2 regions of the Escherichia fergusonii ATCC 35469 genome follow, and region 2 is predicted to be linked to the other one. Evidence: riboswitches for the same ligand, from Rfam matches in the RefSeq annotation. Region 2 holds a riboswitch; the other holds the start of a gene.
What was found. Region 2 has a riboswitch for cobalamin ahead of EFER_RS10075 (hypothetical protein). Riboswitches for the same ligand answer to the same signal wherever they lie in the genome.
Positions count from the first base shown of each region.

Region 1: linked by a shared signal. The riboswitch ahead of btuB (TonB-dependent vitamin B12 receptor BtuB) and the one ahead of EFER_RS10075 (hypothetical protein) in region 2 are both predicted to bind cobalamin.

Region 1 covers NC_011740.1:3,874,211-3,889,508, reverse strand. The annotation lists gene EFER_RS18995 (M20 aminoacylase family protein) at 1-1,135, shown strand, start outside; gene EFER_RS18990 (citrate-proton symporter) at 1,179-2,495, shown strand; gene fabR (HTH-type transcriptional repressor FabR) at 2,599-3,249, shown strand; gene EFER_RS18980 (YijD family membrane protein) at 3,249-3,608, shown strand; gene trmA (tRNA (uridine(54)-C5)-methyltransferase TrmA) at 3,648-4,748, opposite strand; cobalamin riboswitch at 4,862-5,051, shown strand; gene btuB (TonB-dependent vitamin B12 receptor BtuB) at 5,117-6,961, shown strand; gene murI (glutamate racemase) at 6,906-7,763, shown strand; rRNA gene EFER_RS18960 (16S ribosomal RNA) at 8,136-9,677, shown strand; tRNA gene EFER_RS18955 (tRNA-Glu) at 9,763-9,838, shown strand; rRNA gene EFER_RS18950 (23S ribosomal RNA) at 10,033-12,937, shown strand; rRNA gene rrf (5S ribosomal RNA) at 13,038-13,153, shown strand; gene murB (UDP-N-acetylmuramate dehydrogenase) at 13,290-14,318, shown strand; gene birA (bifunctional biotin--[acetyl-CoA-carboxylase] ligase/biotin operon repressor BirA) at 14,315-15,280, shown strand.
Region 2 covers NC_011740.1:2,051,975-2,067,272, forward strand. The annotation lists gene cutC (choline trimethylamine-lyase) at 1-1,302, shown strand, start outside; gene cutD (choline TMA-lyase-activating enzyme) at 1,354-2,301, shown strand; gene EFER_RS10045 (BMC domain-containing protein) at 2,313-2,795, shown strand; gene EFER_RS10050 (phosphate propanoyltransferase) at 2,792-3,412, shown strand; gene EFER_RS10055 (hypothetical protein) at 3,424-4,089, shown strand; gene EFER_RS10060 (DMT family transporter) at 4,122-4,523, shown strand; gene EFER_RS10065 (DMT family transporter) at 4,539-4,868, shown strand; gene ldtA (L,D-transpeptidase) at 4,935-5,861, opposite strand; gene EFER_RS10075 (hypothetical protein) at 6,076-6,546, opposite strand; cobalamin riboswitch at 6,765-6,939, opposite strand; gene pocR (transcriptional regulator PocR) at 7,061-7,978, opposite strand; gene pduF (propanediol diffusion facilitator PduF) at 8,173-8,964, opposite strand; gene pduA (propanediol utilization microcompartment protein PduA) at 9,469-9,753, shown strand; gene pduB (propanediol utilization microcompartment protein PduB) at 9,750-10,559, shown strand; gene pduC (propanediol dehydratase large subunit PduC) at 10,578-12,242, shown strand; gene pduD (propanediol dehydratase medium subunit PduD) at 12,253-12,915, shown strand; gene pduE (propanediol dehydratase small subunit PduE) at 12,930-13,454, shown strand; gene EFER_RS10115 (diol dehydratase reactivase subunit alpha) at 13,465-15,297, shown strand; gene EFER_RS10120 (glycerol dehydratase reactivase beta/small subunit family protein) at 15,287-15,298, shown strand, end outside.

The DNA.
Region 1 (15,298 bases), 1.8 Mb from region 2:
AGAACTGCGCGAGATCCGCCATCAGATCCACGAAAACCCGGAACTGGGATTACAGGAATTTAAAACCAGTGCGTTGGTGGCGGAAAAGCTGTGCCAGTGGGGCTATGAAGTAGAGCAAGAACTGGCGACGACGGGGATAGTGGCCACGTTAAAAGTGGGCGACGGAGAGAAAAGTATTGGCCTGAGGGCAGATATGGATGCGTTGCCGATTTATGAAAATAGTGGCAAGCCCTGGGCCAGTAAACATCCTGGTTTAATGCACGCCTGCGGGCATGACGGGCATACCACCATACTGCTGGGTGCCGCGCGTTATTTGGCCGAAACCCGCCGTTTTAACGGCACGTTACGTCTTATCTTCCAGCCTGCGGAAGAGATGATTAACGGCGGTGAGATCATGGTTAAAGAGGGGCTTTTTGACCGTTTCCCCTGCGATGTCATTTTCGGCATGCATAACATGCCCGGTCTGCCGGTGGGTAAGTTTTATTTCCAGCCTGGGGCGCTAATGGCGTCAATGGATCAGTTCCATATTACGGTTCGTGGTTGTGGCGGACACGGTGCGATCCCGCACAAAGCCATCGATCCGGTGCTGGTCGCGGCACATATCACCACCGCATTACAAAGCATTGTGTCGCGCAATGTCGATCCGCTGGAAGCGGCGGTAATTACCGTTGGCAGCATTGTTGCGGGTGAGGCGGCTAACGTCATTCCTGACAGTGCTGAGATGAAAATCAGCGTTCGCTCTCTTAGCCGCGACACCCGGCAACTTCTTCTGACCCGTATTCCTGCTCTGGCACAGGCCCAGGCTGTCAGCTTTGGCGCTACGGCTGAGGTTACGCATGTTAACGGTACACCGGTATTAGTGAATGACGAGGAGATGGCGCGCTTCGCCTGGCAGGTGGCGTGTAAAACGTTTGGTGAAGAGCGGGCCGAGTTTGGCATCAAGCCCCTGATGGGCAGTGAAGATTTCTCTTTCATGCTGGAAGCCCAACCAAAAGGCGGTTTCCTGTTATTCGGTAATGGCGACGTTGGAGAAGGTTCCTGCATGGTGCATAACCCAGGTTACGACTTCAACGATGCAAGCCTGGTCCCGGCAAGCAGCTACTGGGGCGCACTGGTTGAAGCCTGGCTGCAATAAATAAAAAAACAACACAACAACTCTTTATGGCAAGGAATATGGAATGACGGCGATCGTAAATGAAACCGTGAGTGTGAAGAAAAAGCCCAGTGGCAGGCGGGTGATTTTTGCCTCGGCGTTTGGCAATGCGCTCGAATTTTTTGATTTTGGCGTTTACAACTTTTTTGTGGTCTATATCAGTACACTATTTTTCCCGCCCAGCGCTGATAAAAACGTCGCGCTTCTGCTGGCATTTGCCACTTTCGGCGTGAGCTTTTTTATGCGTCCGCTCGGTGGGATTATTGTTGGCGCCTGGGCCGATCGCTTCGGACGCAAACCCGCGATGGTGTTCACCATTGCCCTGATGAGCCTCGGTACACTGATGATAGGCATCGCACCGACGTATGAAACGGCGGGTTATTGGGGAACGGCAACTCTGGTACTGGCGCGTTTGATTCAGGGCGTTGCGGCAGGCGGTGAAGTTGGGGCTTCAATGTCGCTACTGGTGGAGTCAGCTCCGGCAAATCGTCGCGGTTTTTACAGCAGTTGGTCGCTGGCGACCCAGGGCCTGGCAACAACTTTTGGAGGTGTTGTCGCTTTAGGTTTAAGCGCATGGCTACCCTTTGCGACAGGTTCAGAAACCGTAATGGCCGAATGGGGCTGGCGTGTGCCGTTTTTTATTGGCGTGTTATTAGCGCCTGTCGGCTGTTGGTTGCGTCTGAGCCTGGAAAATGATGCTCCAGAGCCAGCACATAATAAGAAGGCCGCAGCCAGCGAAAGTGCCTTCTCCTTACTTATGCAACATAAAGCGACTATCGCTAACGGTATCTTGCTCGCTATTGGTAGTACAGTCGCAACCTATATCTCCCTCTTTTATTACGGTACATGGGCAGCGAAGTATTTAGGAATGAATCAAAACTATTCTCATGCAGCGATGTTACTGGCAGGGGGTATTACGTTTGCGGGGGCGCTGTTAGTGGGGATGCTGTGTGACTCGGTTGGACGTAAAAAGTTGATTTTAATCTCACGTGTGATGGTGTTGATTTGTAGCTGGCCTTCGTTCTGGCTGTTGGTGAATTACCCAAGTCCTGGCATGTTGCTGTCGGTGGTTTTTGTGATGGTCAGCTTTACCACTCTTGGCGGTGTACCAGTGATGTTGTTGATCTCCGAACTGTTACCTAAGCGTATTCGGGCATTGGGTTTTGCGCTGGTTTATAGCATTGGTGTGGCAATCTTTGGCGGTTTTGCTCAATATTTCGCTACGCAATCTATCGTGTTGCTGGATAGTCTGACGGCTCCGGCGTGGTATCTGGGCGGGGGAACATTGCTGTCTATGCTGGCGTTGCTGTTCGTGAAAGAACCGACTAAGGAATTGCAGTAGCAATGTTTTATGACTTCAACATTCATTAACGACACTGAATCAATCCAGTCAGTTTATTCTCTGGTATAGTGCCCGCAGTACTATTGGCAAGGATTCAAACATCGTGATGGGCGTAAGAGCGCAACAAAAAGAAAAAACCCGCCGTTCGCTGGTGGAAGCCGCATTTAGCCAATTAAGTGCTGAACGCAGCTTCGCCAGCCTGAGTTTGCGTGAAGTGGCGCGTGAAGCCGGTATTGCTCCCACCTCTTTTTATCGGCATTTCCGCGACGTAGACGAGCTTGGTCTGACCATGGTTGATGAAAGCGGTTTGATGCTGCGCCAACTCATGCGCCAGGCGCGTCAGCGTATCGCCAAAGGCGGGAGTGTGATCCGTACCTCGGTCTCCACATTTATGGAGTTCATCGGTAATAATCCTAACGCCTTCCGGTTATTATTGCGGGAACGCTCCGGCACCTCCGCCGCGTTTCGTGCTGCGGTTGCGCGTGAAATTCAGCACTTCATTGCGGAACTTGCGGACTATCTGGAACTCGAAAACCATATGCCGCGTGCGTTTACTGAAGCGCAAGCCGAAGCAATGGTGACGATTGTCTTCAGTGCGGGGGCCGAGGCGTTGGATGTCGGCGTCGAGCAACGTCGGCAATTAGAAGAGCGACTGGTACTGCAACTGCGAATGATTTCGAAAGGGGCTTATTACTGGTATCGCCGTGAGCAAGATAAAACCGCAATTATTCCGGGAAATGTGAAGGACGAGTAATGAAACAATCTAATCAGGATAAAGGTACGCTACTGCTGGCGCTGGTGGCTGGCCTGTCAATTAATGGCACGTTTTCGGCGCTGTTTAGCTCGATTGTGCCATTTTCAGTATTTCCGATTATTTCCCTGGTGTTGACAGTTTACTGCCTGCATCAACGTTACCTTAATCGCACTATGCCGGTTGGGTTGCCTGGACTGGCTGCTGCCTGTTTTATTCTCGGTGTTCTGCTTTATAGCACTGTGGTTCGTGCGGAATATCCGGCTATTGGCTCGAATTTCTTCCCGGCTGTACTGTCGGTAATTCTGGTCTTCTGGATTGGCACTAAAGTGCGTAACCGTAAGCAGGAAGTTACAGAATAATAGGTGGCATGCCGGATGCGATGCTATCCGGCATGGATTTTACTTCGCCGTCAGTAATACGCCGCACTCCATATGGTGCGTGTAGGGGAATTGATCAAACAGAGCCAGACGTTCAACCTTGTGCGTCTGGCTTAATGTTTCCAGATTCTTACATAACGTTTCCGGATTGCAGGAGATGTACAAAATACGCGGATACGCCTGCACCATTTTCTCGGTTTCACTGTCCAGACCGCTGCGCGGTGGGTCGACAAAAATGGTTTCGCACTGATAACTCTTTAAGTCGATCCCTTGCAGGCGGTTAAACTCGCGCACACCATTCATCGCCTGAGTAAATTCTTCTGCCGCCATACGAATAATTTGTACGTTATCAATATGGTTAGCGGCAATGTTGTATTGCGCGGCAGCGACCGACGGCTTGGCGATTTCGGTAGCTAATACCCGATCAAAATTGCGTGCCAGCGCTAATGAAAAGTTACCGTTGCCGCAGTACAGCTCCAGTAAGTCGCCTTTTGAGTCTTTGGTCACGTCCAGCGCCCATTCCAGCATTTGAATATTCATCGCCGCGTTCGGCTGGGTGAAACTGTTCTCCACCTGACGGTAGATCATTTCTCTCCCTGCAACCGGCAGACGTTCGTCGATGTAATCTTGATCCAGCTCGATTTTGGTTTTCGTTGCCCGACCAATCAGATGCACATTCAGATTCTGCGCGCGCAGTGCATCACGTAGGACTTCCGCCTGCTGACGCCACTCATCATCCAGCTTTTTATGGTACAGCAGGGAAACAACCGCCTGATTGCTCAGCGTAGTGAGGTAATCAATCTGGAATAGCTTGTGGCGCAGAACGGGATTATTACGCACACCCGCAATCATCGCCGTCATCAACTGGTTGATAAGTTCACTGGCGGCGGGGAAGCTATCCACGCGGATACGGCTTTTGGTTTGTTGATCGAAAATGATGTGGTACAGGTCATCGCCATCGTGCCAGATGCGGAACTCCGCACGCATCCGGTAATGACTGACCGGCGAGCGAAACACTTCCGGAACCAGGTCAGAAAACGGCGCCATCATACTTTGCAAACGTACCACTTTTTCGGCTAACTGCGCTTCATACTGTTCTGTTGGAAGGTGTTCGGGGGTCATGATGTATCCTGAAAATGAAATGTACGCGGCGATTGTAGGGATTGCTCATCAGATGTCCAGATCTTGATGTATTCCTATTTGTGAGCTACGTCTGGACAGCAACTTGTTACAACCTGTAGCATCCACTCGCCGGTCCTGTGAGTTAATAGGGAATCCAGTGCAAATCTGGAGCTGACGCGCAGCGGTAAGGAAAGGTGCGATGATTGCGTTATGCGGACACTGCCATCCGGTGGGAAGTCATCATCTCTTAGTATTTTATATACCCCTCCAAGCCCGAAGACCTGCCGGCTAACGTCGCATCTGGTTCTCATCATCGCGTAATATTGATGAAGCCTGCGGCATCCTTCTTCTATTGTGGATGCTTTACAATGATTAAAAAAGCTTCGCTGCTGACGGCGTTTTCCGTCACGGCATTTTCTGCTTGGGCACAGGATACCAGCCCGGATACTCTCGTCGTTACTGCTAACCGTTTTCAGGAACCATTAAGTGCCGTGCTCGCTCCTGTCACTGTCGTGACACGTGAGGATATTGATCGATGGCAAGTTTCCTCTGTAAATGATGTTCTCCGCCGTTTGCCTGGTGTGGCAATTGCACAAAATGGAGGAGAAGGTCAGCTCTCAACTATTTTCCTTCGTGGAACGAACTCTAACCATGCTCTGGTTTTAATTGATGGTGTACGTCTGAATTTAGCAGGTGTCAGTGGAGCGGCTGACCTGAGTCAGTTTCCGATCGCGTTGGTGCAGCGTATCGAATATATCCGTGGGCCACGTTCAGCGATTTATGGCTCAGATGCCATTGGCGGTGTGATAAATATTATTACCTCCCGTGAGAATACTGGTACTGAAATTTCAGCAGGATGGGGAAGTAATAGTTATCAAAATTACGATATTTCCACTCAGCAACAAATTGGCGAAAATACTCGAGTAACACTTCTTGGTGATTATGCCTATACCAAGGGATTTGATGTCGTTGCCTATGGCAACACTGGGATGCAGCCACAGTCAGACAGAGACGGTTTTTTAAGTAAAACACTCTACGGCAAACTTGAACATAACTTCTCTGATACGTGGAGCGGATTTGTTCGTGGCTACGGCTATGATAACCGAACTAAATATGACGCCTGGTACTCTCCCGGTTCTCCGCTGATTGATACACGAAAACTTTATAGTCAAAGCTGGGATGCGGGTCTTCGCTACGCTGGCGAAACACTGCAATCTCAACTTGTTTCCAGTTATAGCCATAGTAAAGATTACAACTACGATCCACATTATGGACGCTATGACGCATCAGCTAACCTGGATGAGATGAAACAATACAATCTCCAGTGGACAAATAGCGTCACAGTCGGTCACGGTGATGTTGGAGCTGGTATCGACTGGCAAAAACAATCCACTACTCCTGGAACTGGATATTTGCCAAAAGGTTACGATCAGCGTAACACGGGGATTTATCTGACTGGATTGCAAAAACTTGGCGATTTTACGTTAGAAGGCGCGGTGCGTAATGACGACAACTCGCAATTTGATCGCCACACAACATGGCAATCCAGTGTGGGATGGGAGTTTATTGAGGGTTATCGCTTTATCGCTTCCTATGGAACTGCTTTCAAAGCGCCAAATTTGGGGCAGTTATATGGCATGTATGGTAATCCGAATCTGGACCCGGAAAAAAGCAAACAGTGGGAAGGGGCATTTGAAGGTTTAACAGCAGGCGTAAATTGGCGTATTTCAGGATATCGTAATGATATCAGTGAAATGATTAACTATGATCCACATACCCTTCGTTATTACAACGACGGAAAAGTACGCATTAAGGGAATTGAGGCTACAGCAAACTTTGATACTGGACCACTGGCGCATACCGTTAGCTACGATTATACGGATGCCAGAAATGCCTTAACTGACAAACCGTTAGAACGTCGTCCTAAACAGCAAGTAAAGTATCAGCTCGACTGGCAAGTGTTCGATTTTGACTGGGGTGTAACTTATCAATATCTGGGATCGCGATACGATTCGGATTACTCATCCTGGCCCTATAAGTCAGTCAAAATGGGCGGTGTGGGCTTGTGGGATCTTGCGGTTGCGTATCCGGTCACCTCTCACCTGACAGTTCGTGGTAAAATAGCCAACCTGTTCGACAAAGATTATGAGACAGTCTATGGCTACCAAACTGCAGGACGGGAATACACCTTGTCTGGCAGCTACACCTTCTGAACCACGTCCCACCGTGCTGGTGTTTGACTCCGGCGTCGGTGGGCTGTCGGTCTATGATGAGATCCGGCATCTCTTACCGGATCTCCATTACATTTATGCTTTCGATAATGTCGCTTTCCCTTATGGCGAAAAAAACGAAGACTTTATTGTTGAGCGAGTGGTGGAAATTGTCACTGCGGTGCAAGAGCGTTATCCCCTTGCGCTGGCTGTTGTTGCTTGCAACACCGCCAGTACCGTCTCACTTCCTGCATTACGCGAGAAGTTTGCGTTCCCGGTTGTCGGTGTCGTTCCGGCAATTAAGCCAGCGGCACGTCTGACAGCTAATGGCATTGTCGGATTACTGGCAACCCGCGGAACAGTTAAACGTTCTTATACTCATGAGCTGATCGCGCGTTTCGCTAATGAATGCCAGATAGAAATGCTGGGCTCGGCAGAGATGGTTGAGTTGGCTGAAGCGAAGCTGCATGGCGAAGATGTTTCTCTGGATGCGCTAAAACGTATCTTGCGTCCGTGGTTAAGAATGAAAGAGCCGCCAGATACCGTTGTACTAGGGTGTACCCATTTCCCTCTACTACAAGAAGAACTGTTACAGGTGCTGCCAGAGGGAACACGGTTGGTGGATTCTGGCGCAGCGATTGCTCGCCGAACGGCATGGTTGTTAGAACATGAAGCCCCGGATGCAAAATCCGCCGATGCGAATATTGCCTTTTGCATGGACATGACGCCAGAAGCTGAACAGTTATTACCCGTTTTACAGCGTTACGGCTTCAAAACGCTCGAAAAACTGGCAGTTTCAGGCTGATTTGGTTGAATGTTGCGCATTCAGAAAATTATTTTAAATTTCCTCTTGTCAGGCCGGAATAACTCCCTATAATGCGCCACCACTGACACGGAACAACGGCAAACACGCCGCCGGGTCAGCGAGATTCTCCTGAGAATCTCGACAGAGAAAAGCAAAAAAATGCTTGACTCTGTAGCGGGAAAGCGTATTATGCACACCCCGCGCCGCTGAGAAAAAGCGAAGCGGCACTGCTCTTTAACAATTTATCAGACAATCTGTGTGGGCACTCGAAGATACGGATTCTTAACGTCGCAAGACGAAAAATGAATACCAAGTCTCAAGAGTGAACACGTAATTCATTACGAAGTTTAATTCTTTGAGCATCAAACTTTTAAATTGAAGAGTTTGATCATGGCTCAGATTGAACGCTGGCGGCAGGCCTAACACATGCAAGTCGAACGGTAACAGGAATCAGCTTGCTGATTTGCTGACGAGTGGCGGACGGGTGAGTAATGTCTGGGAAACTGCCTGATGGAGGGGGATAACTACTGGAAACGGTAGCTAATACCGCATAATGTCGCAAGACCAAAGAGGGGGACCTTCGGGCCTCTTGCCATCGGATGTGCCCAGATGGGATTAGCTTGTAGGTGGGGTAACGGCTCACCTAGGCGACGATCCCTAGCTGGTCTGAGAGGATGACCAGCCACACTGGAACTGAGACACGGTCCAGACTCCTACGGGAGGCAGCAGTGGGGAATATTGCACAATGGGCGCAAGCCTGATGCAGCCATGCCGCGTGTATGAAGAAGGCCTTCGGGTTGTAAAGTACTTTCAGCGGGGAGGAAGGGAGTAAAGTTAATACCTTTGCTCATTGACGTTACCCGCAGAAGAAGCACCGGCTAACTCCGTGCCAGCAGCCGCGGTAATACGGAGGGTGCAAGCGTTAATCGGAATTACTGGGCGTAAAGCGCACGCAGGCGGTTTGTTAAGTCAGATGTGAAATCCCCGGGCTCAACCTGGGAACTGCATCTGATACTGGCAAGCTTGAGTCTCGTAGAGGGGGGTAGAATTCCAGGTGTAGCGGTGAAATGCGTAGAGATCTGGAGGAATACCGGTGGCGAAGGCGGCCCCCTGGACGAAGACTGACGCTCAGGTGCGAAAGCGTGGGGAGCAAACAGGATTAGATACCCTGGTAGTCCACGCCGTAAACGATGTCGACTTGGAGGTTGTGCCCTTGAGGCGTGGCTTCCGGAGCTAACGCGTTAAGTCGACCGCCTGGGGAGTACGGCCGCAAGGTTAAAACTCAAATGAATTGACGGGGGCCCGCACAAGCGGTGGAGCATGTGGTTTAATTCGATGCAACGCGAAGAACCTTACCTGGTCTTGACATCCACGGAAGTTTTCAGAGATGAGAATGTGCCTTCGGGAACCGTGAGACAGGTGCTGCATGGCTGTCGTCAGCTCGTGTTGTGAAATGTTGGGTTAAGTCCCGCAACGAGCGCAACCCTTATCCTTTGTTGCCAGCGGTCCGGCCGGGAACTCAAAGGAGACTGCCAGTGATAAACTGGAGGAAGGTGGGGATGACGTCAAGTCATCATGGCCCTTACGACCAGGGCTACACACGTGCTACAATGGCGCATACAAAGAGAAGCGACCTCGCGAGAGCAAGCGGACCTCATAAAGTGCGTCGTAGTCCGGATTGGAGTCTGCAACTCGACTCCATGAAGTCGGAATCGCTAGTAATCGTGGATCAGAATGCCACGGTGAATACGTTCCCGGGCCTTGTACACACCGCCCGTCACACCATGGGAGTGGGTTGCAAAAGAAGTAGGTAGCTTAACCTTCGGGAGGGCGCTTACCACTTTGTGATTCATGACTGGGGTGAAGTCGTAACAAGGTAACCGTAGGGGAACCTGCGGTTGGATCACCTCCTTACCTTAAAGAACTGTGCTTTGCAGTGCTCACACAGATTGTCTGATAGAAAGTGAAAAGCAAGGCGTCTTGCGAAGCAGACTGATACGTCCCCTTCGTCTAGAGGCCCAGGACACCGCCCTTTCACGGCGGTAACAGGGGTTCGAATCCCCTAGGGGACGCCACTTGCTGGTTTGTGAGTGAAAGTCGCCGACCTTAATATCGTTAAAGATGACTTACGAGTCATGTTTAAGATATTTGCTCTTTAAAAATCTGGATCAAGCTGAAAATTGAAACACTGAACAACGAAAGTTGTTCGTGAGTCTCTCAAATTTTCGCAACACGATGATGAATCGAAAGAAACATCTTCGGGTTGTGAGGTTAAGCGACTAAGCGTACACGGTGGATGCCCTGGCAGTCAGAGGCGATGAAGGACGTGCTAATCTGCGATAAGCGTCGGTAAGGTGATATGAACCGTTATAACCGGCGATTTCCGAATGGGGAAACCCAGTGTGTTTCGTCACACTATCATTAACTGAATCCATAGGTTAATGAGGCGAACCGGGGGAACTGAAACATCTAAGTACCCCGAGGAAAAGAAATCAACCGAGATTCCCCCAGTAGCGGCGAGCGAACGGGGAGAAGCCCAGAGCCTGAATCAGTGTGTGTGTTAGTGGAAGCGTCTGGAAAGGCGCGCGATACAGGGTGACAGCCCCGTACACAAAAATGCACATATTGTGAGCTCGATGAGTAGGGCGGGACACGTGGTATCCTGTCTGAATATGGGGGGACCATCCTCCAAGGCTAAATACTCCTGACTGACCGATAGTGAACCAGTACCGTGAGGGAAAGGCGAAAAGAACCCCGGCGAGGGGAGTGAAAAAGAACCTGAAACCGTGTACGTACAAGCAGTGGGAGCCTCTTTATGGGGTGACTGCGTACCTTTTGTATAATGGGTCAGCGACTTATATTCTGTAGCAAGGTTAACCGAATAGGGGAGCCGAAGGGAAACCGAGTCTTAACTGGGCGTTAAGTTGCAGGGTATAGACCCGAAACCCGGTGATCTAGCCATGGGCAGGTTGAAGGTTGGGTAACACTAACTGGAGGACCGAACCGACTAATGTTGAAAAATTAGCGGATGACTTGTGGCTGGGGGTGAAAGGCCAATCAAACCGGGAGATAGCTGGTTCTCCCCGAAAGCTATTTAGGTAGCGCCTCGTGAATTCATCTCCGGGGGTAGAGCACTGTTTCGGCAAGGGGGTCATCCCGACTTACCAACCCGATGCAAACTGCGAATACCGGAGAATGTTATCACGGGAGACACACGGCGGGTGCTAACGTCCGTCGTGAAGAGGGAAACAACCCAGACCGCCAGCTAAGGTCCCAAAGTCATGGTTAAGTGGGAAACGATGTGGGAAGGCCCAGACAGCCAGGATGTTGGCTTAGAAGCAGCCATCATTTAAAGAAAGCGTAATAGCTCACTGGTCGAGTCGGCCTGCGCGGAAGATGTAACGGGGCTAAACCATGCACCGAAGCTGCGGCAGCGACGCTTATGCGTTGTTGGGTAGGGGAGCGTTCTGTAAGCCTGTGAAGGTGTGCTGTGAGGCATGCTGGAGGTATCAGAAGTGCGAATGCTGACATAAGTAACGATAAAGCGGGTGAAAAGCCCGCTCGCCGGAAGACCAAGGGTTCCTGTCCAACGTTAATCGGGGCAGGGTGAGTCGACCCCTAAGGCGAGGCCGAAAGGCGTAGTCGATGGGAAACAGGTTAATATTCCTGTACTTGGTGTTACTGCGAAGGGGGGACGGAGAAGGCTATGTTGGCCGGGCGACGGTTGTCCCGGTTTAAGCGTGTAGGCTGGTTTTCCAGGCAAATCCGGAAAATCAAGGCTGAGGCGTGATGACGAGGCACTACGGTGCTGAAGCGACAAATGCCCTGCTTCCAGGAAAAGCCTCTAAGCATCAGGTAACATCAAATCGTACCCCAAACCGACACAGGTGGTCAGGTAGAGAATACCAAGGCGCTTGAGAGAACTCGGGTGAAGGAACTAGGCAAAATGGTGCCGTAACTTCGGGAGAAGGCACGCTGATATGTAGGTGAAGCGACTTGCTCGTGGAGCTGAAATCAGTCGAAGATACCAGCTGGCTGCAACTGTTTATTAAAAACACAGCACTGTGCAAACACGAAAGTGGACGTATACGGTGTGACGCCTGCCCGGTGCCGGAAGGTTAATTGATGGGGTTAGCGGTAACGCGAAGCTCTTGATCGAAGCCCCGGTAAACGGCGGCCGTAACTATAACGGTCCTAAGGTAGCGAAATTCCTTGTCGGGTAAGTTCCGACCTGCACGAATGGCGTAATGATGGCCAGGCTGTCTCCACCCGAGACTCAGTGAAATTGAACTCGCTGTGAAGATGCAGTGTACCCGCGGCAAGACGGAAAGACCCCGTGAACCTTTACTATAGCTTGACACTGAACATTGAGCCTTGATGTGTAGGATAGGTGGGAGGCTTTGAAGTGTGGACGCCAGTCTGCATGGAGCCGACCTTGAAATACCACCCTTTAATGTTTGATGTTCTAACGTTGGCCCCTTATCGGGGTTGCGGACAGTGTCTGGTGGGTAGTTTGACTGGGGCGGTCTCCTCCTAAAGAGTAACGGAGGAGCACGAAGGTTGGCTAATCCTGGTCGGACATCAGGAGGTTAGTGCAATGGCATAAGCCAGCTTGACTGCGAGCGTGACGGCGCGAGCAGGTGCGAAAGCAGGTCATAGTGATCCGGTGGTTCTGAATGGAAGGGCCATCGCTCAACGGATAAAAGGTACTCCGGGGATAACAGGCTGATACCGCCCAAGAGTTCATATCGACGGCGGTGTTTGGCACCTCGATGTCGGCTCATCACATCCTGGGGCTGAAGTAGGTCCCAAGGGTATGGCTGTTCGCCATTTAAAGTGGTACGCGAGCTGGGTTTAGAACGTCGTGAGACAGTTCGGTCCCTATCTGCCGTGGGCGCTGGAGAACTGAGGGGGGCTGCTCCTAGTACGAGAGGACCGGAGTGGACGCATCACTGGTGTTCGGGTTGTCATGCCAATGGCACTGCCCGGTAGCTAAATGCGGAAGAGATAAGTGCTGAAAGCATCTAAGCACGAAACTTGCCCCGAGATGAGTTCTCCCTGACCCTTTAAGGGTCCTGAAGGAACGTTGAAGACGACGACGTTGATAGGCCGGGTGTGTAAGCGCAGCGATGCGTTGAGCTAACCGGTACTAATGAACCGTGAGGCTTAACCTTACAACGCCGAAGGTGTTTTGGCGGAAGAGACATCGACAAGTAAGCTTGATACAGATTAAATCGACAGGTCAGAACGGGACGTGTTGATAAACAGAATTTGCCTGGCGGCCTTAGCGCGGTGGTCCCACCTGACCCCATGCCGAACTCAGAAGTGAAACGCCGTAGCGCCGATGGTAGTGTGGGGTCTCCCCATGCGAGAGTAGGGAACTGCCAGGCATCAAATAAAGCAGAAGGCCCAGTCGGAAGACTGGGCCTTTTTGCGTTTCTACAAACTCTCCCTGTCGTCATAACTACAAGCCATCCCCCCACAGATACGGTAAACTAGCCTCGTTTTTGCATCAGGAAAGCAGCTATGAACCACTCCTTAAAACCCTGGAACACATTTGGCATTGATCATAATGCTCAGCACATTGTATGTGCCGAAGACGAACAACAACTACTCAATGCCTGGCAGCATGCAACCGCAGAAGGGCAACCCGTTCTTATTCTGGGTGAAGGAAGTAATGTACTTTTTCTGGAAGACTATCGCGGCACGGTGATCATCAACCGGATCAAAGGTATCGAAATTCATGATAAACCTGATGCGTGGTATTTACATGTAGGGGCCGGAGAAAACTGGCATCACCTGGTAAAATACACTTTGCAGGAAGGTATGCCTGGTCTGGAAAATCTGGCATTAATTCCTGGTTGTGTCGGTTCATCACCTATCCAGAATGTTGGGGCTTATGGCGTAGAATTACAGCGAGTTTGCGCTTATGTTGACTGTGTTGAACTGGCGACAGGCAAGCAAGAGCGCTTAACAGCTAAAGAATGCCGCTTTGGCTATCGCGACAGTATTTTTAAGCATGAATACCAGGATCGCTTCGCTATTGTAGCTGTAGGTCTGCGTCTGCCAAAAGATTGGCAACCTGTACTAACGTATGGTGACTTAACTCGCCTGGACCCTTCAACGGTAACGCCACAGCAAGTATTTGATGCAGTGTGTCATATGAGGACTACAAAACTTCCCGATCCAAAAGTGAACGGTAATGCGGGTAGTTTCTTCAAAAATCCTGTTGTTTCTGCCGAAGCGGCTAACGCGTTGTTGGCACAATTTCCAACAGCACCACATTATCCCCAGACAGACGGTTCAGTAAAATTGGCAGCAGGTTGGCTTATCGATCAGTGCCAGCTTAAAGGGACGCAAATTGGTGGTGCTGCGGTACACCGTCAACAGGCGCTGGTTCTCATAAATGAGCACAACGCAAAAAGCGAAGATGTTGTACAGCTGGCGCATCATGTAAGACAGAAAGTTGGTGAAAAATTTAATGTCTGGCTTGAGCCTGAAGTCCGCTTTATTGGCGCATCAGGTGAAGTGAGCGCAGTGGAGACAATTTCATGAAGGATAACACCGTGCCGCTGAAATTGATCGCCCTGTTAGCGAATGGCGAATTTCACTCTGGTGAGCAGCTGGGTGAAACGTTAGGAATGAGCCGGGCGGCCATTAATAAACATATTCAAACACTGCGTGACTGGGGCGTTGATGTCTTTACCGTTCCGGGTAAAGGATACAGCTTGCCCGAGCCAATCCAGTTACTTAATGCCGAAAAGATATTGAGTCAGCTGGATGGCGGCAGTGTAGCCGTGTTGCCAGTTATTGACTCCACGAATCAGTACCTTCTTGATCGTATCGGAGAGCTTAAATCGGGCGATGCCTGCGTTGCAGAATATCAGCAGGCTGGTCGTGGTCGCCGGGGTCGGAAATGGTTTTCGCCTTTTGGCGCAAACTTGTATTTGTCTATGTTCTGGCGTCTGGAACAAGGCCCGGCGGCGGCGATTGGTTTAAGTCTGGTTATCGGTATCGTGATGGCGGAAGTATTACGCAAGCTGGGTGCAGATAAAGTTCGTGTTAAATGGCCTAATGACCTCTATCTGCAGGATCGCAAGCTGGCAGGCATTCTTGTGGAGCTGACTGGCAAAACCGGCGATGCGGCGCAAATAGTCATTGGAGCCGGGATCAACATGGCAATGCGTCGTGTTGAAGAGAGTGTTGTTAATCAGGGGTGGATCACGCTGCAAGAAGCGGGGATCAATCTCGATCGTAATACGTTGGCGGCCATGCTAATACGTGAATTACGCGCGGCGCTGGAACTCTTCGAACAAGAAGGATTGGCACCTTATCTTTCGCGCTGGGAAAAGCTGGATAATTTTATTAATCGCCCAGTGAAACTTATCATTGGTGATAAAGAAATATTTGGCATTTCACGCGGAATAGACAAACAGGGTGCTTTATTGCTTGAGCAGGATGGAATAATAAAACCATGGATGGGCGGTGAAATATCCCTGCGTAGTGCAGAAAAATAAGAAAGGGGAGCATTAGCT
Region 2 (15,298 bases):
CTCACCTATCTGATTATGGATGCAGTCCGTTTTGTGAAAGTGTATCAGCCATCACTGGCTTGCCGTATCCATAACCAGTCGCCGCAAAAATATATGGAAAAAATTGTCGATGTGGTGAAAGCGGGGATGGGCTTCCCAGCCTGCCACTTCGATGACTCCCATATCAAAATGATGCTGCGCAAAGGTTTTGACTTTGAAGATGCCCGTGATTACTGCCTGATGGGCTGCGTGGAACCACAAAAATCAGGTCGTATTTACCAGTGGACTTCCACCGGCTACACCCAATGGCCAATTGCCATCGAGTTTGTCCTCAACCGTGGTCGTATGGTGCTGTTTGATAGCTATCAGGGGCTGGACACGGGCGATCTGAAAGATCTGCGCACATTCGAAGATTTTGATGCCGCGGTGAAAAAACAAGTTGCTCATATCATACGCTTGTCCGCCATCGGTACGGTCATCAGCCAGCGTGTGCACCGGGACGTGGCACCAAAACCGCTGATGTCGCTACTGGTTGAAGGCTGCATGGAAAAAGGCAAAGACGTCTCTGCCGGTGGCGCAATGGTAAACCACGGACCTGGGCTGATTTTCTCTGGTCTGGCTACCTACGTCGATTCAATGGCGGCCATCCGCAAACTGGTTTACGAAGATAAGAAATATACCCTTGAACAGATACGGGACGCTCTGCTGGCAAACTTTGAAGGTTATGAAGGCTTGCGTCGCGACTGTCTGAACGCACCGAAATACGGCAACGACGATAACTACGTTGACCAGTACGCTCTGGATATCACCGAGTGGACTGAACGAGAGTGCCGCAAGTACAAGATGCTCTACTCCACTCTCAGCCACGGTACGTTGTCGATCTCCAACAATACGCCGATTGGTGAGCTGACCAATGCCACACCAAATGGTCGTCTGGCGTGGATGCCGCTTTCTGACGGGATCAGCCCGACTCAAGGGGCGGATAAGCATGGCCCTACAGCGATTATCAAGTCTGTGAGCAAAATGAACGTTGAAACCATGAATATCGGCATGGTGCATAACTTCAAATTCCTCAAAGGGCTACTTGATACACCGGAAGGTCGCAACGGCCTGATAACTCTATTGCGTACAGCATCAATTCTTGGCAACGGTCAGATGCAGTTCAGCTACGTCGATAATGAAGTACTGAAAAAAGCACAACAGGAACCGGAAAAATACCGTGATTTGATCGTCCGCGTAGCCGGTTACAGCGCCTACTTCGTGGAATTGTGTAAGGAAGTTCAGGACGAAATCATCAGCCGTACGGTGATTGAGAAGTTCTGATAAGACGGATCGCAACCGGACAAGGATGTCCGACATTTTCAGGAGGCAAGCGTGAGCGCAAATAAAGAATTAAGCGGACGAATTTTCAATATCCAGAAATATTCGATCTACGACGGTGACGGTATCCGCACACTGATTTTTTTTAAAGGCTGCAATCTTCGCTGCCCGTGGTGTGCCAACCCGGAAGGGTTAAGCAGCCAGTTTCAGGTGATGTTCTCTCAGGATAAATGCATCAACTGCGGCGACTGCGTCAATGTATGCCCGGCGGGGATCCACTACCGTGCGGAAGTCAACGGAGAAATGAAGCATTTCGTCAACCGTAATAAAGACTGCATTGGTTGTCGCAAGTGTGAAGAAATTTGCACCCAAAATGCACTGGATATCATGGGTAAAGATGTCACGGTCAGTGAACTGATGGAGATCATCATGCAGGACTATGACTTTTACGTCTCCTCCGGCGGTGGTGTCACTATTGGGGGCGGTGAGATGAGCTTGCAAACTGATTTTGCCGTTGCCCTGTTCAGTGAATGCAAAAAGATGATGATCAACACCGCCGTTGAAACCCAGGGTACAACCCCGCTTGCAAACTATCAGAAGCTGGCTCCGGTCACCGACACCTTCCTGTTCGATATCAAACAGATCGATAGCAATCACCATAAAACGCTGTTCGGAATTGGCAACGAAGGCGTGCGTCGCAATCTGGAGTGGCTGGTGGATTCGGGTGCCAACGTGATTGTTCGTATGCCGCTGATTCGTGGTTATAACGATTCGTGGGAAGCGATTACCGGTGCTATCGACTACGTCCAGAAACTGGCCAAACGCGGCAATATTCGCCGAATCGATATGCTGCCGTACCACCAGCTGGGGCGCAAAAAGTATGAACGACTGGAGATGCCCTACCCGATTGTTGAAGACCCGTCATACAGCGTGGAAGAGCTGGACAAACTGGAGGCATTTTTCGCCCAGTTCGATTTTGATATTCGCTTAGTTCGTCATTAAAGGAGCCGTAAATGAACAGTTTAGGCGTAATTGAAACACGTGGTCTTGTAGCCGCAATTCAAGCCGTAGATGCCGCCTGCAAAGCAGCCGGGGTGAGCTGTATTGGTTATCGCAAAGTAGGTTCCGGGCTGGTAAGCGTCTGTTTTGAGGGGGAAATCAGCGCAGTTTACACGGCCATTGAACGTGGTATTGCTGTGGCATCCGCAACCGACCATCAGGCCAAATCACTGGTGATCGCTCGCCCGGAACGCTGTGTGGTTGAAGCACTCAGTAACCTGAAAGGTCATCCGCCACGTGTCGAATCAGGCCAGAAACCTCATGCAGAGCTGCCGACAGTAGCAGAAGTAGCAGAAGTTGCAGAAGTGACTGTCTGCGAAGAAACCGCTGAAGTTTCTACAGATACTGAAACTGCAATGCCTGTAGCTGAGAAAGAAGTGCAAGCCCCCATTGTGGAAGTGAAAAGCCACGGGCATAAGAAAGGGAAAAAAGCATGATTGACGCACTGCTACAGGAAAAAATCACCACGCGACTGATCGATACCGCCCCCACAATTCCGGTCGGTGTTTCTAATCGTCATGTGCATCTGTCGCAGCAGGATGTAGAAGCGCTTTTTGGTGTTGGCTACCAACTTACGCCCTTTAAGCCGTTGCGCCAGCCAGGGCAATTCGCCGCTGAAGAGTGTGTGACGGTTGTCGGCCCGAAAGGTTCTCTGACTCACGTCCGCGTACTTGGCCCGGTTCGCCCGACAAGCCAGCTGGAAATCTCCCGTGCCGATTGTTTTACTCTCGGCATTAAAGCGCCAGTGCGTGAATCCGGGCAACTGGAAAATGCCGGTGACGCACTGTTGGTGGGGCCGAAAGGTCATGTTGAGTTGCATTCACAAGTCATTTGCGCCTGGCGGCATATTCATATGTCTCCCCAGGATGCTCGTCTGTTGAATGTCAGCAATGGGCAGAAGGTGAGTGTTCGCAGTCACGGTGAACGCCAGTTAACGTTCGATGAAGTGGTGGTACGGGTGCGCAATGATTTTGCCCTTGAACTGCATATCGATACGGAAGAAGCCAATGCTGCCGGACTGAAAAACGGGGCACAGGTAACACTGATTCGCTAAGGGAGGCCATCATGACCGAACAACAGATCGACACCATCGTCAACCTGATCCTCCAGCGGCTGCAACCTGCGGTACTGGTCATGGTGACATCAGCGGATGGCTATCGGGATTTGATTCATCAGCGGCTGGCTCGTTGTGGCGAACGGTTGCATCTGGCGCTGGATGAAACAATCAGTGATAGCCAACGGTGGCAGCAAATTGGTGACGTGATACCTGCTAAAACATGGCAGCACAAATTGCCTTCAACGCCCTATAAAGCGTTATTGCTGCCGTTTTTGAGTTACCCGCTGGCTGTAGATGTTGTCAACGGTACGCTGCAAAGCCCGGTAGCGCAAAGGGTTCACGATGCGCTACTGGCGGGTATTCCGGTACTGGCACTGCGTTATTACTGCGATCCGCACAGCGAATTAAACGCGCTTCGCGGTACTGTTCACAGCGACTACGCGGCGCATCTTTCCGCCACGCTCACCGGCCTTAGCGAATGTGGCATTACGTTATGTTCCATGAATGAAATGCTGGAGAAACTGGCAACAGGCGTCAGCAGTCAATCGCCTGTAAGTCATCAGCGGCGTTATCTGACTGTCAGCGATATCGTCAATAATCCGGCACTGGCAAAATCACCCGACGCCGTACTGACCGATGCTGCGGTCGATTTTTTGAAAGCACAGAAAAAATAACCTTACCTCGATAACAAACCTGGAGTTTAGATATGTCTTCGAAAACAAAATGTTGGCTATGGATGTTACTGGTCATCCTGTCTGAAACCTCTGCAACATCCACACTTAAAATGTTTGATAACAGTGAGGGGATGATAAAAACGCTGCTGCTGGCCCTGATCGTCGTACTGTATTGTATTTGTTACTACTCGCTTTCACGGGCAGTAAAAGATATCCCCGTTGGTCTGGCTTACGCCACATGGTCCGGTACTGGCATTTTGATGGTCTCAACCCTTGGGATTTTGTTTTACGGTCAACACCCGGATACCGCCGCCATTATTGGTATGGTCATCATCGCAAGCGGTATTGTCATTATGAATCTGTTCTCAAAAATGGGCAGTGAAGAGGCGGAAGAAACGCCAGTTACCAACCTCGATAAAAAAATCGCTAACTAACAAAAGGAATTGCTCATGTTTAATATTGGATTTTTATGGCTGGCACTTTCAATCGGTTCTGAAATAACCGGTACGTCGATGATCAAAAAAACCAACGGTTTTAGCCGGCTGTGGCCTTCTGTTCTGGTGGTATGTGCTTATTCAATGTGTTATTTCGCCCTGACCAGGGCAATGAGTACTATTCCGGTTGGTGTTGCCTATTCACTCTGGTGCGGCTTTGGGATTGTCGGCGTGACAATTTTCTCGATGATTCTGTATAAACAAAAGCCCGATTTACCCGCCATTTTTGCCATGCTGCTGATTATTAGTGGCGGCATTATTATGAATGTATTCTCAGGTATGTAATGACGTAAGGGTGTTTTATACAGCGCCATTTGTATTGCTTACAAATGGCGCATTCTAATTTACATATCAAAATGCTGTACGATTGATATTCACCGGCATTCCTGATCGACGTTCCATAGCGGCATTGGCACGTTGCACATCTACCTCTTGTCCGTTGATAAAAGCACGCAGCGCAGGGGTAATTGGTAACGGCACCTTTCTGTCAGACTCAAACTCCGCACGATTTCGTGATAACGGTTCATGAACTTCCAGCCAGTTCGAGCCATCTGGTTCTGTGGTGTATTTCACTGGCTGGTCAATAATTTGTACGCGCGTCCCAACAGGAACATTATCAAACAGATATTTGATATCGTTATCGCGCAGACGAATACATCCCTGACTTACCCTCAGTCCAATACCAAAGTTGGCATTCGTACCATGAATAGCATAAAGGCGACCAATATAGATGGCATACAACCCCATTGGGTTTTCCGGCCCGGCAGGAATAAATGCAGGCAGACTCTCCCCACGCTTTGCATATTCACGGCGGGTGTTTGGCGTTGGTGTCCACGTTGGCGCTTCCTGTTTACGCTCCACCGTCGTTACCCAATTGCGCGGCGTTTCACGCCCGGCCTGACCGATGCCAATGGGAAAAACTTCAACGGTCTGGCTGTCTGGTGGATAATAGTAAAGGCGCATTTCAGCCACATTCACCACCATCCCCTTACGGACTGTTGCCGGAAGAATAAGCTGTTGCGGCACGACCAGTGTTGAGCCTGATTTCGGTAAAAAAACATCAGTACCAGGGTTTGCCTCCAGCATATTGCTAAGCCCTTGCCCGTACTGCGCTGCAAATGTTTCCAGTGGTTGTGTGTTATGTTCAGGCACCTGAATGGTTAATGGTGCACCCACTAATCGGCTACCTTCTGGTGGAAGTGGGTAAGTTACCGCCAGACTCGTTTGCCAGACGGAAAGTAGAATAAAAGAACCAAGAATACATACACGACGTATCATTTCCCTTTCCTTAGTCGCGACAGATATTCAATAAGTATAGCTTTTATCAGACTTTTCGCTGGTAGCAGGTCAACAAGCCACAGCGACGCAGTAAAGGTTGTCGCTTAACTTAAAAGATTATTGACCTCGCATTCTTTGTTCATGCCGGATACAGCGTAAATGCTTTATCCGACAACATTGCGTTTGTTATCCGTCTCAGGATAGAGTCACTCCGCTACCTTGAAGCCACCAGCCTTGCTTCGCAAACCATATCGCTCTGTCGATGATATCCACGGATTAACGGCTGGCAAAAAACAGACTTACCTGATGAATTCTCATACCTGAACTCTGCAATGACGTTATTCAGATACTGTATTAGCGATGTCGCTTTACCTGAAGAACTGGATAATGTACGAGCCTGGTAATCGCTGAGTTTTTCAATCAAAATCAACGCTGGCCCTTCAGGATAGTGGCTTATTTCTGGCACTGCTGTTGCACTATTAGCAATAAAAATCAGCACCGAATAATCCGTAAAAGCATCCCTTAACGATTGCGCTGGCCCACCGTTAAATGGCAAAAATTCCTGTTGCCACTCCTCACCAATAAAACAGGTTATCGGCAACACATCCGCCAATCGGTTTGCCAGATTTATGTCGCCCTGTAAGAAGCAAAACAAAGCTATCGAGTCAGGCTTTATCGTTTGCATACCATAAGCCCCCACCTGACGCTTTGTTGTGAGTAGAATTTAACTCCGCCGTAAAAGCAGTTTGTAACTTTATGAATTGAATCTCTTTTGTTATCACTCTTTTGAGTGATTCACCTACATTTGCCGCCATACCCTGATCCTTTCTCAGGGTGGTAGGGGTGTAAGACGCGTCAGTACTCTGCCAGACGCTTCCGGGAAACCCACTTCCCACCGAAGTTGTTGGTTATAACCGACAGGCAGGTCTTCTGGCTTAGCGTCATCCTCTCCCGCCCTTCCCGACCTCTCAGTCAGTGGTATTTGCGGGGTTGTCAGCATCACAGCAGCGGGGGCTGTGAGGGATTCTCACCCTCTTCCCTGGCACAAATGTGCCAAACCTGTCAGCTAATGTTATGAGCTGATTTCATTTTGCTCATAACACGATATTTACGTCTGTACTTTAAATAATTCGCGTTGCAGCATATGCAACCTGAAGCATGACGAATTTACAAAAACCTCCATATTATTTACCAATTAATCAGGCCATCTGTGCAATAGCATTTTCGTTGATTTGCTGACGATATGCTTGCGGTGTTATCTGGTATGTCTGACGAAACACTTTGCAAAAATAGCTGGTTTGCGAGAAACCGAGATTTCGCGCAATGCTGCTAATACTCCAGTCACTGTGGCTAAGTAATTCACGGGCGCTGGCCATTCTCTGTTGATTAACCCAAGCATTAAAACCAATTCCATTATATTTTTTAAATAATTTACTGAAATAATAAGGGCTTAGATAAACGTGAGAGGCCACATCCTCCAGACGCAAATCGTCTGATAAATGTGCATCGATATAACGCAATGCTTTTTTCATTTTATTATCGTGCGGACTTGATGCTCGACTTTGACGGGCTATTTCAGAACCTGGCTTACTCTCTTTGATAACAATAAAATTGAGCTGATTCTTAAGACAGTTTTCAACAATAAGCTTCAGCAGGTCGGCTGACGCCATCACTCTTGAATAATCCATCTCTGGAACTTTGCGAAATTCATTCAGTAAATCAGGATCAGCTTGCCAACAATTATCGATATTTAAAATATCAACTAAATCAGCATCGCCATCATTACGTAAACGCACCTGACCACATAACACAAAACCAACCAAATGACCGGCAATCACCAATGGAATCGAAAAATCTGTTAACCCCGCATGGCAGCGATAAATACACGGCTTTTCAGACTTTGACGACTCAAAGCCACCGCAGCGATCACTCATTCGGCAGCGTTCGCTATGCTGAGGATGTTGGCGCATCAGTTGGCAAAAAGGGGTAAAGTTAAAAAGTTGCGAAATTTCGTCACCGTGGATGTTCACAATGACAACCGCCAGGCTGGTAGCTTGTGCAAAATCCTGCGCGATTTTATTAATGAGTTCTGAGTTTAATGTACTGGCAGAAATCATATAAAATCCCTTATTTGAATTATTGATATAATGAATATATAAAGCGAATTTTGTTTTTCTGCGTTACCATTCCATTTCATTGCCAGAAAACAAAACGGACAATAACAAAAGTCTCCTTTTGAGGGGAGACTTTTTGTTCAGTTCGGGAAAGCAGATCACGAAATAGCGTTATAAAAATGGCTAACAGCTTAAAATCACACCGATTCATTCGTGGGTAAGTTGTTACCAATAAAATAACGATAAATTGCAGCGCCGCCACAGGCACCTATTACCGGAGCTATTATTGGCACAATAAAATAGGGAATATCACGGCCACCTGTCATCGCTACATTGCCCCATCCGGCAAGCCATGCGAACAGTTTTGGACCAAAGTCACGCGCCGGGTTCATTGCAAACCCTGTCAACGGTCCCATGGAGGCACCAATGACCGCAACCAGAATACCAATTAACAAAGGCGCTAACGGCCCTTTCGGCACACCGTTACCGTCATCGGTTAATGCCATGATTAAGCCCATCAGGATAGATGTGATGACTATTTCCACCAGCAACGCCTGCCAGATACTCAGCGCTGCCGCCGGGTAAGTACTAAAGACACCCGCAACAGCCAGACTTTCTACGCTGCCACGCACCATATTGTGTGCCGTTTCATACTCGACAAAAAGGTTGCTGTACAGGAACCATGCGAGCACAGCTCCACTAAAAGCGCCAGCAAACTGCGCTAACGAATATGGCAACACCTTATGCGCAGGAAAACGGGCAAATAACCACAATGCGATTGTGACCGCAGGATTTAAATGCGCACCCGAGATCCCTGCTGTCAGGTAAACCGCCAGGGAAATCCCCAGCCCCCAAATAATACAAATTTCCCAAAGCCCAAGGCTTGCCCCGGCAAGTTTTGCTGCACAAACGCAGCCAATGCCGAAAAACAGAAATAGCCCGGTGCCTAAAAACTCGGCGATACATTGCGCTTTCAGTGAATCTTTCATCATGACACCTTCCTGGTTGAGTCTGTCGCTGATTAACCGTAGTTACGGGCGTTACTATAGAAACGCCTGCATATGAATTTGTTGCTCACCTGCGAAATATTTTTAATAAAATTTGGTCTTTTGATATTAAATTATTGCTTTCAAATTGCTTAATATTTGCGTATTCCTACTGAAAGAATCTCTATTACATCTCATGTTGTTAATAACAAAAAACCGTTATTTCTTAATGTTTGTTTTTTTTACATCCATCACAAGCTTTTTCGCGCGTAGCAAATTTTTTATTTAAAGTCACCAATAATAAAATTATTCTGCAAGGACAATCTCTAAAAAATGCTATTCACATCATTTTTATTTTTCTTTTAAAACATGACGATATAAAAACATACAGCAATTTTATACTACGCCTTTGCCACTAATTTTTTCATTCCATCCTGCAAGTCAGCCATTCTTTTTCTTCGCCAGTTTTTATAGTTCATAGCATCGGAAAAACCATGCGAGGTCTTTATGCAACAAGAAGCATTAGGAATGGTAGAAACCAAAGGGTTAACCGCAGCAATTGAAGCGGCTGATGCCATGGTGAAGTCTGCCAATGTGCTGCTGGTCGGCTACGAAAAAATCGGCTCAGGACTGATCACCGTAATCGTGCGTGGCGATGTCGGTGCAGTAAAAGCAGCCACAGATGCAGGTTCTGCCGCCGCACGCAATGTAGGCGAAGTTAAAGCTGTTCACGTCATCCCACGCCCTCACACCGACGTAGAAAAAATCTTACCGAAGGGAATTAACCCATGAGTAGCAATGAACTGGTGGAACAGATCATGGCACAGGTAATCGCCCGCGTGGCGACGCCGGAACAAACGGTTACCCCTGATACCCCACAAACCAAACGAGAGACGGCTATGGCAGGAAAATGCAGTTTAACGGAATTTGTTGGCACCGCCATTGGCGACACTGTAGGTCTGGTGATTGCCAATGTTGATAGCGCATTGCTCGACGCAATGAAACTGGAGAAGCGCTATCGCTCTATTGGCATCCTGGGGGCCAGGGTCGGCGCGGGTCCTCATATCATGGCGGCAGACGAAGCCGTTAAAGCAACAAATACCGAAGTGATTAGTATCGAGCTTCCTCGCGACACCAAAGGCGGCGCTGGTCACGGTTCGCTGATCCTGTTAGGTGGCAATGATGTTTCCGATGTGAAACGCGGAATCGAAGTCGCACTGAAAGAGCTGGATCGCACCTTTGGTGATGTTTATGCCAACGAAGCCGGCCACCTCGAACTGCAATATACCGCCCGCGCCAGCTATGCGCTGGAAAAAGCCTTTGGTACCCCCCTGGGCCGTGCATGTGGCGTGATTGTTGGCGCTCCGGCATCCGTCGGCGTGTTAATGGCAGACACAGCACTTAAATCCGCCAACGTTGATGTGGTGGCGTACAGCTCCCCCGCCAAAGGCACCAGCTACAGCAACGAAGTCATTCTGGTGATTTCCGGTGACTCCGGCGCCGTACGTCAGGCCGTCATTTCTGCCCGTGAAATCGGCAAAACCGTGCTGGCGACGCTGGGTTCAGAACCGAAAAACGATCGTCCGTCCTACATCTGATATCCGTGAGGCAGTTTCATGAGATCGAAAAGATTTGAAGCACTGGCAAAACGCCCCGTAAATCAGGACGGTTTTGTTAAGGAGTGGATCGAAGAAGGCTTCATTGCGATGGAAAGCCCGAATGATCCCAAACCATCCATCAAAATAGTCAATGGCGCAGTCACAGAATTGGATGGTAAATCCGTCAGCCAGTTTGACCTGATCGACCATTTTATCGCGCGTTATGGCATTAACCTTGCCAGAGCGGAAGAAGTTATCACCATGGATTCGGTCAAGCTGGCGAATATGTTGTGCGATCCCAACGTTAAACGTCGTGATATCGTGCCGCTGACCACCGCGATGACTCCAGCGAAGATTGTCGAAGTTGTCTCCCACATGAACGTGGTTGAGATGATGATGGCAATGCAAAAAATGCGTGCGCGTCGTACACCATCCCAACAGGCACACGTTACTAACGTAAAAGACAATCCGGTACAAATCGCTGCAGACGCCGCAGAAGGGGCATGGCGTGGATTCGACGAACAGGAAACCACTGTCGCTGTTGGTCGCTACGCCCCCTTTAATGCGATTGCGTTGTTGGTTGGCTCTCAGGTTGGTCGCCCAGGCGTTCTGACTCAGTGTTCTCTGGAAGAAGCCACCGAACTGAAACTCGGTATGCTTGGTCACACTTGCTACGCTGAAACCATTTCCGTCTATGGTACTGAACCCGTCTTCACCGACGGTGACGACACCCCATGGTCAAAAGGTTTCCTCGCCTCTTCGTATGCATCTCGCGGTTTAAAAATGCGCTTCACTTCCGGTTCTGGTTCAGAAGTCCAAATGGGCTATGCCGAAGGTAAATCGATGCTTTATCTGGAAGCTCGCTGCATTTACATCACCAAGGCGGCTGGCGTTCAGGGATTACAGAACGGTTCGGTAAGCTGCGTCGGTGTGCCTTCTGCTGTGCCATCAGGTATTCGGGCCATTCTGGCAGAAAACTTAATCTGTGCCGCACTGGATCTCGAATGCGCTTCCAGTAACGACCAGACCTTTACACACTCAGATATGCGTCGTACGGCCCGTTTCCTGATGCAGTTCCTGCCAGGTACTGACTTTATCTCCTCCGGTTTTTCTGCCGTGCCGAACTACGACAACATGTTTGCCGGTTCGAACGAAGATGCAGAAGACTTCGATGACTACAACGTCATTCAGCGTGACTTAAAAGTAGACGGTGGTTTACGCCCTGTACGCGAAGAAGACGTTATCGCTATTCGTAATAAAGCTGCTCGTGCCTTGCAGGCTGTATTTGCGGGAATGGGACTGCCACCGATCACGGATGAAGAAGTCGAAGCCGCGACTTACGCCCACGGTTCGAAAGATATGCCTGAGCGCAACATTGTTGAAGATATCAAGTTTGCTCAGGAAATTATCAACAAAAACCGTAATGGTCTGGAAGTCGTAAAAGCGCTCGCTAAAGGCGGCTTCACGGATGTTGCCCAGGACATGCTCAATATCCAAAAAGCGAAGTTAACCGGGGATTATCTGCACACCTCCGCCATTATCGTTGGCAATGGTGAAGTGCGCTCGGCAGTAAACGATGTCAATGATTACGCCGGTCCGGCAACAGGTTACCGCCTGCAAGGCGAACGCTGGGAAGAGATTAAAAATATCCCTGGCGCACTTGATCCCAACGAACTTGGCTAAGGGGTGAAAAATGGAAATTAATGAAAAACTGCTGCGCCAGATAATTGAACAAGTGTTATGTGAAATGCAAACCAGCGATAAGCCGGTTTCCTTTCAGGCATCCACAGCAACCGCAGCTCCGGCAGCTTCAGACAGCTTTCTGACTGAAATTGGGGAAGCCCGCCAGGGGACACAGCAGGATGAAGTCATCATCGCTGTTGGCCCGGCATTTGGTCTTTCACAAACGGTCAATATCGTGGGCTTGTCGCATAAAAGCATTCTGCGGGAAGTCATAGCGGGTATCGAAGAAGAAGGCATTAAGGCCAGGGTGATCCGCTGCTTTAAATCTTCCGATGTGGCCTTTGTCGCGGTTGAAGGTAATCGCCTGAGCGGTTCTGGCATATCTATCGGTATTCAGTCTAAAGGCACCACCGTTATTCACCAACAGGGGCTGCCACCGCTGTCTAACCTGGAGTTGTTCCCACAAGCTCCCTTGCTGACGCTGGAAACGTATCGCCAGATTGGCAAAAACGCTGCGCGCTATGCCAAACGTGAGTCACCGCAACCTGTACCAACGCTTAATGATCAGATGGCACGCCCGAAATATCAGGCTAAATCCGCCATTTTGCATATCAAAGAGACCAAGTACGTCGTGACCGGTAAAAACCCGCAGGAACTGCGCGTGGCGCTTTAATAAAGGATTTCCTCATGAATACCGATGCAATTGAATCGATGGTTCGGGACGTACTGAGCCGCATGAATAGCCTGGAGGGCGCAGCTCCTGCCCCTGCTCCGGTGACTACCCGCGGTTCTGCGCACCATGCAAAAGTCAGCGATTACCCGCTGGCAACAAAACACCCTGAATGGGTTAAAACCGCTACCAATAAATCGCTGGATGACCTCACGCTGGAAAACGTTCTGAGCGACAAAATCACCGCTCAGGATATGCGTATCACACCGGAAACCTTGCGGATGCAGGCGGCGATTGCCAAAGACGCCGGACGTGACCGCCTGGCAATGAACTTTGAGCGTGCCGCGGAACTGACTGCTGTTCCAGATGATCGCATTCTTGAGATCTACAACGCATTACGCCCGTACCGCTCTACGAAAGAAGAGCTACTCGCGATTGCCGATGATCTTGAGCGTCGTTATCAGGCCGTGATTTGTGCCGCGTTTGTTCGTGAAGCGGCTGCCCTGTATCTCGAACGCAAAAAACTGAAAGGCGACGATTAAGGGCGGAGATATGCGATATATAGCAGGCATTGATATTGGCAACTCCTCAACAGAAGTGGCGCTGGCGAAAGTAAGCGAGGAAGGTCATCTCACTATCCTCACCAGTTCCCTGGCTGAAACCACCGGGATCAAAGGCACATTGCGCAATGTGTTTGGTATCGAGGAAGCGCTTTCGCGTGCCGCAACGCAGGCGGGAATCAGCGTCAGCGATATTTCGCTTATCCGCATTAACGAAGCTACGCCGGTCATCGGAGATGTGGCGATGGAAACCATCACCGAAACCATCATCACCGAGTCCACGATGATCGGCCACAACCCCAAAACGCCTGGCGGTGTAGGGCTAGGCGTAGGTGTCACTATCACCCCAGAGCATTTGCTGACCTGCCTGGCAGATGTTCCTTATATTCTTGTGGTGTCGTCAGCGTTTGACTTCGCTGATGTCGCAGCAATGGTTAACGCTTGTGTGCGTGCCGGATACCAAATCACGGGCATCATTTTGCAACGTGATGATGGTGTGCTGGTCAGCAACCGACTGGATCACCCCGTTCCGGTTGTTGACGAAGTGCTTTATATCGACCGTATTCCACAAGGAATGCTCGCCGCAATTGAAGTGGCGATTCCTGGTAAAGTCATCGAAACGCTGTCGAATCCGTATGGTATTGCCACTGTTTTTCATCTCGATGCGCAAGAGACCAAAAATATTGTGCCGATGGCGCGCGCATTAATTGGCAATCGCTCAGCGGTGGTAGTGAAAACCCCCTCTGGCGATGTTAAAGCGCGATCCATTCCTGCAGGGAACATCGAACTGTTGTCGCAGGGATTAACCCGACGAGTTGATGTGGCAGCCGGAGCGGAAACCATTATGAAGGCCGTCGGTGACTGCCCACGTCTTGATAATGTTATCGGTGAAGCTGGCACCAATATTGGCGGGATGCTGGAGCATGTACGCCAGACCATGGCAGAACTGACCAATAAACCAACCGGTGAGATATTTATCCAGGATTTACTGGCAGTAGATACAGCCGTTCCGGTTACAGTTTCTGGTGGTCTTGCCGGGGAATTTTCGCTGGAGCAGGCAGTGGGAATTGCCTCAATGGTCAAATCAGACCGTCTGCAAATGGCAATGATTGCCCACGAAATTAAGCAGAAAATTAACGCCGAAGTTCAGGTGGGAGGCGCAGAAGCTGAAGCCGCCATCCTGGGGGCTTTAACAACACCCGGAACAACTCGCCCGCTGGCAATTCTTGATTTGGGCGCAGGTTCAACCGATGCCTCCATCATCAATCCGCAAGGCGAAATTATTGCCACCCATCTTGCCGGGGCAGGCGATATGGTGACGATGATCATTGCCAGAGAACTCGGACTCGACGACCGCTATCTGGCAGAAGAGATTAAGAAATATCCTTTAGCGAAAGTGGAAAGTCTTTTCCACCTTCGTCATGAAGACGGCAGCGTTCAGTTTTTTCCACAACCGCTGCCACCAGCAGTGTTCGCCCGTGTATGCGTAGTGAAGCCTGATGAACTGGTTCCATTACCGGGTGATTTAGCGTTAGAGAAAGTACGTGCCATCCGTCGCAGCGCAAAAGAGCGCGTATTTGTGACCAATGCATTACGTGCCCTACGCCAGGTTAGCCCGACCGGCAATATCCGCGACATTCCTTTTGTGGTGCTGGTTGGCGGTTCTTCGCTGGACTTCGAAATCCCACAACTGGTTACTGACGCTCTCGCCCATTACCGTCTGGTTGCCGGACGCGGCAATATTCGTGGCACCGAAGGTCCACGCAATGCTGTCGCTACGGGTCTGTTGCTCTCCTGGCAAAAGGAGCTGGCTGATGGACGTTAAC